DNA from 2 places in the Paenisporosarcina sp. TG-14 genome. Region 1 is predicted to be linked to the other one. Evidence: riboswitches for the same ligand, from Rfam matches in the RefSeq annotation. Region 1 holds a riboswitch; the other holds the start of a gene.
What was found. Region 1 has a riboswitch for cobalamin ahead of C406_RS0118825 (ABC transporter substrate-binding protein). Riboswitches for the same ligand answer to the same signal wherever they lie in the genome.

Region 2: linked by a shared signal. The riboswitch ahead of C406_RS0104570 (ribonucleoside-diphosphate reductase subunit alpha) and the one ahead of C406_RS0118825 (ABC transporter substrate-binding protein) in region 1 are both predicted to bind cobalamin.

What each region holds. Positions count from the first base shown of each region.
Region 1 is NZ_AMGD01000108.1:12,566-18,018, reverse strand. Features, by position in the region: gene argS (arginine--tRNA ligase) at 1-1,493, shown strand, start outside; gene C406_RS0118830 (alpha/beta fold hydrolase) at 2,059-2,838, opposite strand; cobalamin riboswitch at 3,098-3,285, shown strand; gene C406_RS0118825 (ABC transporter substrate-binding protein) at 3,454-4,419, shown strand; gene C406_RS0118820 (FecCD family ABC transporter permease) at 4,412-5,407, shown strand; gene C406_RS0118815 (adenosylcobinamide amidohydrolase) at 5,411-5,453, shown strand, end outside.
Region 2 is NZ_AMGD01000011.1:293-5,745, reverse strand. Features, by position in the region: gene C406_RS0104570 (ribonucleoside-diphosphate reductase subunit alpha) at 7-2,229, opposite strand; cobalamin riboswitch at 2,414-2,591, opposite strand; gene C406_RS0104565 (hypothetical protein) at 2,671-3,126, opposite strand; gene C406_RS0104560 (GGDEF domain-containing protein) at 3,146-4,108, opposite strand; gene C406_RS0104555 (hypothetical protein) at 4,211-4,681, opposite strand.

The DNA.
Region 1 (5,453 bases):
AGAAACCACCTCGCGCTATTGCACAAGCGATTCTAGATAACCTAGAAACAGCAGGCACCGTTATTGAGAAAGTCGAGATTGCTGGTCCTGGATTTATAAACATTTCAATTCGTAAGGACTACCTAGCAGATGTTGTAAAAGCTGTTTTAAAACAAGGTGCAGATTATGGTCGTTCTAAATCGGACGCTAGCGAAAAAATTCAAGTTGAGTTTGTTTCAGCGAATCCAACAGGTGACTTGCATCTAGGACACGCTCGTGGTGCTTCGGTTGGAGATTCTCTTTGTAATGTCTTAGATTTTGCAGGCTATGATGTTTCACGTGAGTACTATATTAATGACGCAGGAAAGCAAATTAACAACTTAGCGTATTCGTTAGAAGCGCGTTATAAGCAAGCTTTAGGTCAAGAGGCAGAAATGCCTGAAGATGGTTATCATGGCCAAGATATTATTGACATTGCACAAGCTCAGGCGAATGAGTACGGTGACGCTTTACTTCACAAAACTGCTGAAGAACGTTTTGCACATTTCCGTTCACATGGTCTTAAAATCGAACTTGCTAAACTTCAACAAGATTTAGCTGATTTCCGTGTTAATTTTGATGAGTGGTATTCAGAAACTTCTTTATACGAAGATGGCAAGATTGAAGTCGCTTTAGATAAATTACGTGCGAATGGTCACGTTTTTGAAGAAGAAGGAGCAACCTGGTTCCGTTCAACAACATTTGGAGACGACAAAGACCGTGTACTTATAAAAAATGATGGTACATTCACTTATTTAACTCCAGATATCGCGTATCACGAAAATAAAATTGCTCGCGGTTTTGATCGATTAATTAATATTTGGGGTGCCGATCACCATGGTTACATCCCGCGCATGAAAGCGGCTATCCAAGCACTTGGAAATGATCGTGAAACGCTTGAAGTAAGTGTTATTCAAATGGTGCAGTTGTACAAAGACGGAGAAAAAATGAAGATGAGCAAACGTACAGGTAAAGCTGTCACGATGCGTGAACTTGTAGAGGAAGTAGGCTTAGATGCTGTGCGTTATTTCTTTGCCATGCGTTCTGGCGATTCACATATGGATTTCGATTTAGATTTAGCTGTTTCACAATCAAATGAAAACCCTGTGTACTATGCACAATATGCACATGCTCGTATTAGCTCGATTTTGCGTTCTGCAAAAGAGCAAGGATTCATTGCGTCAGAGGACCATTTGAATTTACTGCAAGCTGAAAAAGAAATTGATGTTTTGAAGAAGATGGGCGATTTCCCACAAGTCGTGGCAGAAGCAGCGAAAAACCGCTCGCCTCATAGAGTAGCGACGTATATTCAAGAACTTGCAGCAACTTTCCATAGTTTCTACAATGCAGAAAAAGTGTTAGACCCGACGAATGAAGACATGACACGTGCTCGACTTACTCTCATCACAGCAGTCCGCACTACGCTTGCCAACGCACTTCGTTTAATCGGTGTAAGTGCTCCTGAAAAAATGTAATAAACTTAGAAATAGCCATCCCATTTTACATGGGATGGCTATTTTTTTTTAAGTGACAGCGAGATTTTACAAACAGAAAACGTGTCTGATGGCGCGCCAACTGACAACATTTTTGCACGTTCAAATTTTGTGTTAAACTCGAATGTTAAATAAGTGCGTACGAATTTCACATAAACGACAGCGAATGCTGGATATCGCTACTCGAATACGAGATACTGGGACAAAACCTTCTATATCGTGCCCTGTGCCACACTGTACCGTACCTCAAATCTAGGCGAGCGATAGCTCAGTTGTAATTATTCGGTGTCACGTTGTAATTAAGGAGGTTGACGTTGTAAAAATAAGCCTTCACGTTGTAAATATTGAGCTTCACGTTGTAATAGTGAAATTATGGAAGTTTTAATGGTCAATTTTAGCGTGGAATTTGACCAACTTCATCACGATAATCCTTCACCCATGTTACATCGGAGAAATCCGACGACAGCAATTAAGTTGTTGAAGACCCTCATAACAATACCCGCCAGCTGTTGCTTGGCGGGTATTGTTGTGTTTATCTTTGAATCAACTATTTCTTATTTAAAAACTCTAAAACAAAATCCATATATAATAAATGTTGCTCTACATTCGGTGCGTGTCCAGATTGATTAAATTCAACAAACGTAGCATGTGGAATTAAGCGAGCCGTTTCTCGTCCAACTTCTGGTGGATTTAACTCATCATGATTCCCGCTAATTACAAGTGTTTTAGCTGTCACTAAGTGCAAATCATGACGGAAATCAAACCCTGCTAAAGCAGCATTTGCTGCTACAATCTGATCGGCTTGTAAAGGAGGACTCTTTTTCGCAGCTTCTTTACTCCATTCACCGATTGCTCCCAAATCGTGAAACATATACGGAGATACTTTCATTACTTTCTGGGAAAATGACAGACCTTCTAATTGGTCCTGATACTTTAGAAACAACGCTTGCAAGGAAGATGTTTTTCCTTCTGGTTTAGTAGCAACTAAAATCATCTGCTTCACACGTTCAGGTGAAGCAATTGCAACTCCCTGTGCAATATAACTGCCCATCGATACGCCAATCAAATAGCTCTCGTCAATTTCCAAATGGTCAAGTAAGCGCAACACATCGGCAATATGATCATCTAACGTATAAGCATCGGGTTTGTCAGAATCCCCATGACCACGGGCATCTAGGACAATCGTACGAAAATACTTCTTAAATACATTTACATCCTCGTCAAACATATGTCGGTTACCGGTCAACCCGTGCAATAGCAATAGCGGCTCACCCTCACCAAACTCTTCATAGGCTAAGGAAACACCATTCGATTCAAATATGTTCACATGAACACCTCATATTCAGACTTTCCTTTGTGACAATCTATATACCCCATTATGGAAAAAATACAACCATTCGAATATTAATATGAACAGCAATCGTACCTTTTTTCATTCAAATAGGAGGGTGTTAACAACTAATACAAATATACCATCATGTAATATCGACTGACCAAATGAATAGTACTGTCATAAAAGGACCTGTCTTTATTTCTTAAATGAATTCTCGACACGCAAAGGAAATACTGTATAATAAAGTTGAATTACATAGTTTCAACACGAAGGTGCTCTGCTTTAATCGCAGAGTTAAAAGGGAAGTCGGTTCAACTCCGACGCGGTCCCGCCACTGTATGTGAGAGGAAAGCGCATCATGTCACTGAAGCATTTGCTTTGGGAAGACGCGCCATTCCATTGATCACAAGCCAGGAGACCTGCCTACGTGCGTAACGCCCGCAACCCTACGAGGATAGGAATGGTGTGAATCAGCTCATGCTTACTTTAGCAAAAGCTACTATTCTCCCAACCATCTTCCGACTATACGCGGAGGATTTTTTTATGCATTAAAATGAGTGTTTATTAAACGCTCAAGTCACACCCAACAGATCGAGGAGGAACACATTCATGAAGAAGATTTGGCAATTATGGCTCGCAACGGCACTTGTAGCAATACTATTAACAGCATGTGGGCAAGAAGAAGCGACACCGACACAACAAAATGATAAAGAAAAAACGGAAGCAGTAGAATCTGCATTCCCAGTTACACTAACAGACGTGACGGATAATGAAATTACACTTGAAGAGGCACCGAAGACAATCGTATCCATGATTCCTAGTAATACAGAAATCTTATTTGGTTTAGATTTGGGTGATAAAGTAGTTGGCGTTTCTGACTACGATAACTATCCGAAAGAAACTGAAGCGATTGAAAAAATAGGTGGTCAAGAATTCAATGTAGAGAAAATTATTTCTTTAAATCCTGATCTGGTACTTGCACATGAGTCAGGACTTGGAATGGGTGAAGCTGGCCTTCAACAACTAAGAGATGCAGGGGTAAATGTGTTAGTTGTGAAAACAGCGTTAAATTTTGAAGAAGTATATGAAACGATGATTACCATTGGTCAAGCTACTGGTTCGACTAGTGAAGCTGAAGAAATGGTACAAAAAATGAAGGATGAGGTTGCTTCTATTCAGGAAAAAGCATCTGCAGTTGAAACGAAAAAGTCCGTATTCTTTGAAGTATCTCCAGCTCCAGAAATTTATACAGCAGGTAATAACACATTCATAAATGAAATGATTATGTTAATAAACGCAGAAAATATTGCAGGAGATCAAGAAGGTTGGATCAAAATGGATCCCGAAGAAATTGTTAATCGTAACCCAGATGTGATTTTAACAACTTATGGTTATTATACTCCCGGTGCAGTAGAGCAAGTGCTTTCACGAGAAGGGTTCGGAGTGGTTACGGCTATAAAGAATAAAGAAGTAGTGAATGTAGATGCTGATATGACAAACCGTTCAGGTCCGCGTTTAACAGAAGGTTTATTAGAAATGGCAAAAGCAATTTATCCTGAGGTTTTCAGTGAATAAAACAGTATTTGCATATGTGGCTTCTGTCTTCGTACTGATTGCTGCAGTGTTGATCGGGGTAACGGTTGGAACGGTGCGGATTCCAATACAAGTTTTGTGGAATCCTAACTTGGATGAAGCGGCGTCAAATATCCTTTGGAATATTCGCATGCCACGTGTGGTATTAGCTGGTTTAGTTGGCTCCTCACTTGCTATGGCAGGAGCGGCTTTCCAAGGGTTGTTGAAAAATCCATTAGCCGATCCGTATACCTTAGGAGTGTCGTCCGGTGCCTCAGTGGGTGCCGTGATGACGCTCTTTTTCGGAATTTCAATTCCCTTTCTCGGCTTGTTCACACTACCAGTACTTAGTATGCTAGGCGCTTTTTTAACGGTAATCGTCGTCATGAGTTTTGCCAAGCTCATTGATCGAGCGATGAAAATGGAAACAATCATTCTCACAGGAATTATTTTTAGCTCATTTTTAGGATCTGTTTTATCTCTAATGATTGCACTATCAGGGGAAGAACTACGACAAATTATTGGTTGGTTACTCGGTAGTGTTTCTATGCGGGGGTGGCCGTATGTCACAATGGCATTACCATTTATGATGTTCGGATTTCTTTTATTATGGCTTAATCGTAGAGAACTAAATGCGCTTGTTTTTGGAGAAGAACGCGCCTCCCATCTAGGAGTAGATGTAAAACGACGTAAAATGATGATTTTAACGGGTGGCTCGATTTTAACTGGTGCTGCGGTTTCAGTTTCTGGAACCATTGGCTTTGTAGGTCTAGTCGTTCCACATATGACACGTATGTTATGGGGTTCGGATCACCGGCATGTGTTGCCTTTATCGTTTTTTAATGGAGCAACTCTACTCATTGTTTGTGACTTAGTGTCACGCACCATTATTTCACCGTCTGAGCTGCCAATAGGTGTCATTACAGCCTTCATAGGCGCACCAGTTTTTGCTTTTATTTTCTGGAAACAACGAAGAAAGGTGAGTGCGTAATCGATGTTAAAAGTTCAAGGGTTAACAGGTGGTTACCACGAAGTGC
Region 2 (5,453 bases), on a different contig from region 1:
TCCTCCTTAGCTTGAACAGGACTCACATTCTATCAATTCAATCGATGTTGAACGTACATAATAGGTTGTTTTCAAGCCACTTGCCCACGCATCTAAATGTAAATCAAGCAGTTCTTTTGCTTTGATTGTGTTTTGAACATATAAATTCAATGATATCCCTTGGTCGATATGTCGTTGACGAGCAGCATTTTGTTTTAACGTCCAGTGTTGATCGATGAAATACGCTGATTTGTAATACCAAGTGGTATCTTGATTTAAATCCGGCACAGTTACTGGGATTTTATAGTCTTTCTTTTCTTCTGAGTAGCTCTTTTGGAAAATGGGATCAATACTTGCCGTGCTTCCTGCTAAAATCGATGTGGAAGAGTTTGGGGCGACGGCCATTAAATAACCATTTCGCATACCGTTCATGGATACATCAAAGCGAAGTTCACGCCATTTTTTTGACAAGTATCCCCGAGATGCAAAGTATTCACCATTATCAAAATCAGATCCTTTAAATAATGGATACGGTCCTTTTTCCCTTGATAAATTCATTGATGCTTTAATTGTTAAATAAGCAATTTCTTCATACAATTCATCTGCAAACTCTACGGCTTCATCAGATTCCCAGCGTATTGCCTTTAATGCTAATAAGTGATGCCAACCAAATGTACCAAGACCAATTCCACGGTATCTCGCGTTCGTGCGCTCAGCTTGAGGCACTGGAATCATATTCAAATCAATGACATTGTCGAGCATGCGAACCTGAACTTCTATCAGTCGATTTAATACGCCAGCTGGAACTGCTTTTCCTAAGTTGATTGAAGATAAATTACACACGACAAAATCGCCAGGCTTACGACGGGTCACTATGATATCGTCTTCTATCGTTATCGATTCAAATGTCGTCGCACTCATGTTTTGGAAAATTTCTGTACATAAGTTACTGCTATAAATCATGCCTTCATGCTTATTCGTATTCTTGCGATTCACTTCATCACGATAAAACATATACGGCACACCAGTTTCGAGTTGGCTTCTCATAATACGTTTCATGATATCAATTGCAGGAACTACTTCTCTAGTTAATCGCTCGTCTGCTACACATGCTTGATAGTTATCACGGAAAGAGCCTTTGCCTTTCGTTTCATCATAGGAATCTTCAAGAGAATAGCCCATCACAGTACGCACTTCATGAGGATCGAATAATGTCCATTCTTCCCTGTCTTGAACTTTCTCCATAAAAATATCTGGTAGGCTAACACCTGTGAAAATATCGTGGGCACGCATTCGCTCATCGCCGTTATTTAACTTCAAATCCAAGAATGGCATGATGTCCTTATGCCACACATCTAAGTAAACTGCAATTGCACCTTGTCTTTGTCCAAGTTGATCTACGCTAACTGCTGTATTGTTCAATTGTTTAATCCACGGCATGACACCGCTTGATGCGCCTTTAAATCCTCGAATCGATGAACCACGGCTTCGTACTTTGCCCATGTAAATGCCAATACCACCACCATATTTCGATAATGTAGCAACGTCTGTATTGGAGTCATATATACCTTGCAAACTATCGTCGACCGTATCAATAAAGCAGCTTGATAACTGACCATGAGGCTTTCCTGCATTGGACAGAGTTGGCGTTGCAACCGTCATATATAAGTTGCTCATCGCCCAGTAAGATTCTTTAACTTTTTCTAAGCGATTTATTGATTCATTTTGCATTAATGTCATAGCAATAATAAGCCAGCGCTCTTGAGGAAGCTCGGCTGGAGTTTTATCGTAATCTTTTGCTACGTAGCGGTCCATTAACGTTTTTAATCCGATATAGGTAAAAAGTGTATCCCGCTCCGGTTCAAGAATTTCACTTAACTCAATGATTTCTTTTTTCGTATAAGCCTGAAGAAGGCGAACGTCATATAACCCTTTGTCAGATAAGCGGCTGAGATGTTTGTAAAAATCCTCGTATACTTCATCGTTTGTACAGTTTCGAGTAACAGCGAGTTCGCTATAAACTTGCGCTAAATATATACGTGCTGCTACAAAGGTCCAATAAGGTTCTTCCTCGTCCAAATGACTAAGTGCCTCTAAAACCATAGCTTGTGCCACTTGCGCGTCAGTAGCTTGCGGATTTCTCTTCAACCACTTGTCATACGCTCGCACTAATGGTGCTAACTGAACTTCTTTAAAAACTGTCAATAATTGATCAATCATACTCTCTTTTTGTGTTAATACCTTTTGCATTATGTATTAGCCCCTTTCAATTTCCACAATTTCAGTAACGCAAAAAAGCGACGGCACAGCCTCTTCGGCTGAGCTATCGCTCATGATTGATAGAATGGAAAGGAGTTAAAGTGGTTAACGAGGAAATGGAATATCGCTCGCTACTGATAGCTCGCTTCCACTCCTCAACCCCCGAAGAAAGTGTTGCTTATTCGAAAAAATGGCAGGTCTCCTGGCTCGTGTATCATCCTTCTATACGCCTTCCCGTGCAATTACACAGTGGTCATTGTATAGTCGTTCACACTTACAGTTGCGGGGACAGCTTCGGCATTTACCGAATTCCCTATTATACCATTGCTGGTACCATTTTCTCGTTTACATACTATATATGGTGTTTTGTATAAATATTAATCTAACATATTGTGTTTTATGATTCAATAGATGAATTGTTAGTGAATTCACTTAGCCCTTATTCACACTCGCTAATTCGCTTAAAAAATATTTTTTATCATCTTCTTTTACTATGTTTTCAGCTGCTATTTGACCTCGTTCAAACCACGTACTCATGGACTCAAAGTTTCCTCTGCACTTCTCTGCACGGGCAAGTGATTCATACGCAAAAGCTAAATCAAAATCCCCAAAGTCTTCCGCTTCACATAATTCAAAACCGGCAATCCCATAAAAGTAGGCTGCTTCCCCTTGACTAAGGATGGCATGAACTCTCGACACTTGCCAATAGCCTCTTGCCAAATTGAGTTTCTTACCTATTTGACGCCAATGATAAAGTGAAGCATATGCCTTTTCAAGCATTTGTGAATCTTCATCACTAGTGCGCTCTTTTTTCTCAATCAAATCCCATGTTTCGTTAAACAGTTGGACTGCCCATTTTCGGTGAAGACCGTTTTCTTCCTTTGTCATACTTTTAACCACTCCTATTCTACATGCTCTTTGCGCGCGTTCTTTTCTCTAAATACATACGCTGGTCAGCCAATGTATAAAGCTCGTCATAAGTAGTCCCTTCTAATGGATATTCGCTACACCCTATACTCAATTTTACTTCGATAAAAACATTTCTAAAAATGAACGGTTGATTTCTAAACGCATGATGTACACTATCCATTAATTGTTGTGCATTTGTAAATCGTTTGTTATCCGAAACAGCAAAGACAAACTCGTCTCCACCAAGCCGACCAACATGTCCACTTTCAGCAACTAATTCACGCACAATTTTTGCTGTATGAATGAGTACTTCATCTCCAATAATGTGACCATGAATATCATTTATCTCTTTAAAATAATCTAAATCCAATAGTCCAAAGTAAGCAGTATGAGTTGGATTATCAGCAATATATTTCTCAGTTAATTGAACAAATGATGCGCGATTTGCTACACCTGTTAAAGTATCGTGATAAGCCAAATATTTAAGGCGATCATCTGCTAATTGTTTCTCTGTCACATCTCGACAAATTAAATAGTAGGAAATCGACCTGTTTTTAATAAACCTTTTCCCATCTAGTTTAAAATAAGCACTAAGATTATCAGTTTTCATATGATACACAATGGAATGAACTGATTTTCCTTGCTCTAATTGATTTTTAATATTGACTAATTGTTCATCGTTTGTGGACGCGTGAAATAACGCAAAAAATTCTTTTGTGTTATCAGGAAAACGTAATAATGCAGCTTGATTCGCCTTTTCTAATTTCCACATGTCATTAAAAATAAGAGTAGCTGATGAATTCAAATTAAACAGAGTGGCATATTGATCATTTTCATCAGATAGGAAATTATATTTCAACATGCTATAGGTGATTAACACTGCAAATAAAACTCCGATATATAAATAAGGATACGGTGGTAATATGCCACGATAATCTGGCAGACCTAGTACGAGTATCACGCTAATACTTCCTAAAACAACCCAAGAGAGGAACTTTAAAAGGTGAATATCTTGTTTTGAATGAACTCGTTTTATACCGTTTTTCAACATGAAATATGAGGGCTACGATATGATGCAACTTAAAAGAACAATCGCGTAATAAGTTGGATCTAATACGCCATAAACCCACGGACCCTGTCTAACATAATTTTCAATAAGCTGACTAGGATTGACCGTTAAAATATTATATACAACAAATGGTAATGGTAAATAAAATACCCATGGATATAACCATTTCCACATGATATCTTCCATTTTGGCTACTTTTGCAAAAAAATGAAAACTAAACATAACAATGAGTAATCCACAAATTTTTATCACATATTCATGAATATAAGGACTATCTGCAGTGGGTAAAGCATGTCGAGTAAATTCTCCTAGGAATATAATGGCATACAAATTGATAATGATAAAAGCAAGTTGATGCTCAGTCCTCTTTGGATTACGGAATATCACGACAAATGACATCGATAGTAATACAGATGAAGGCAATATATAGGCAATGAAATAATAAATAAAAGTTGATATCGTCATTTTGCCCGCCTCTTTTCTCCTACCTAATTATGTATATATTATTAGTATAATTTATTAGTAATAAATTCTCACTAATTAATACTCAAGAAAAACCAGGCAAAGTACGCCCCGTCATCTAAGAAAGGACAGAAGATTAAGTATCAATTAAAAAGATATTCGATACAGTATCAACTTTGATTTCCGCTACAACGCACTTTCATGTTTCGAAGCTAGCGAAGCGATGCAGAAACAGGCGGACGCTTTCCGCGGGCGGTCCGTGAGCCTCCTCGTCGCAAGAAAAACATGTGCTCCTGCATCGCTTCGCTAGCTTCGTCGCAAACGAATTGTGCACATGCACATTTCGTTTCCTGCGGGGTCTCACCTGGACTCGCTTTTCCCGCTGGAGTCGCCGCCTTTCACTACAATCATTTACCTATTTTAAAATAAATAAAAAAAGCGTTCTATCTTTTAAAATGAAAATACCCACACCCAAATTTAGTGGACGATTCTTTATATGCAATCTATTACTAAAAAAAGATAGATCACTGAATAAAATTCACTTCCACTGAGGAAATTTTCGTTTCTAAAAAAGGAAATCACAAATTCGAATTAATCGAATTACCGATAGTCAAATCAAAAATAAATTTCGTTTTAGCATGTTAGTTTCCATATACTAAAAACACCATGAACACTGGGTTCTTGGCACATCAATTTCATATACTTTCTTATCTTTTAAGAAAAACCGGGCAAAGTACGCCCGGTCCTTTAAGAAGAGTAACCATAGAAACCCGTT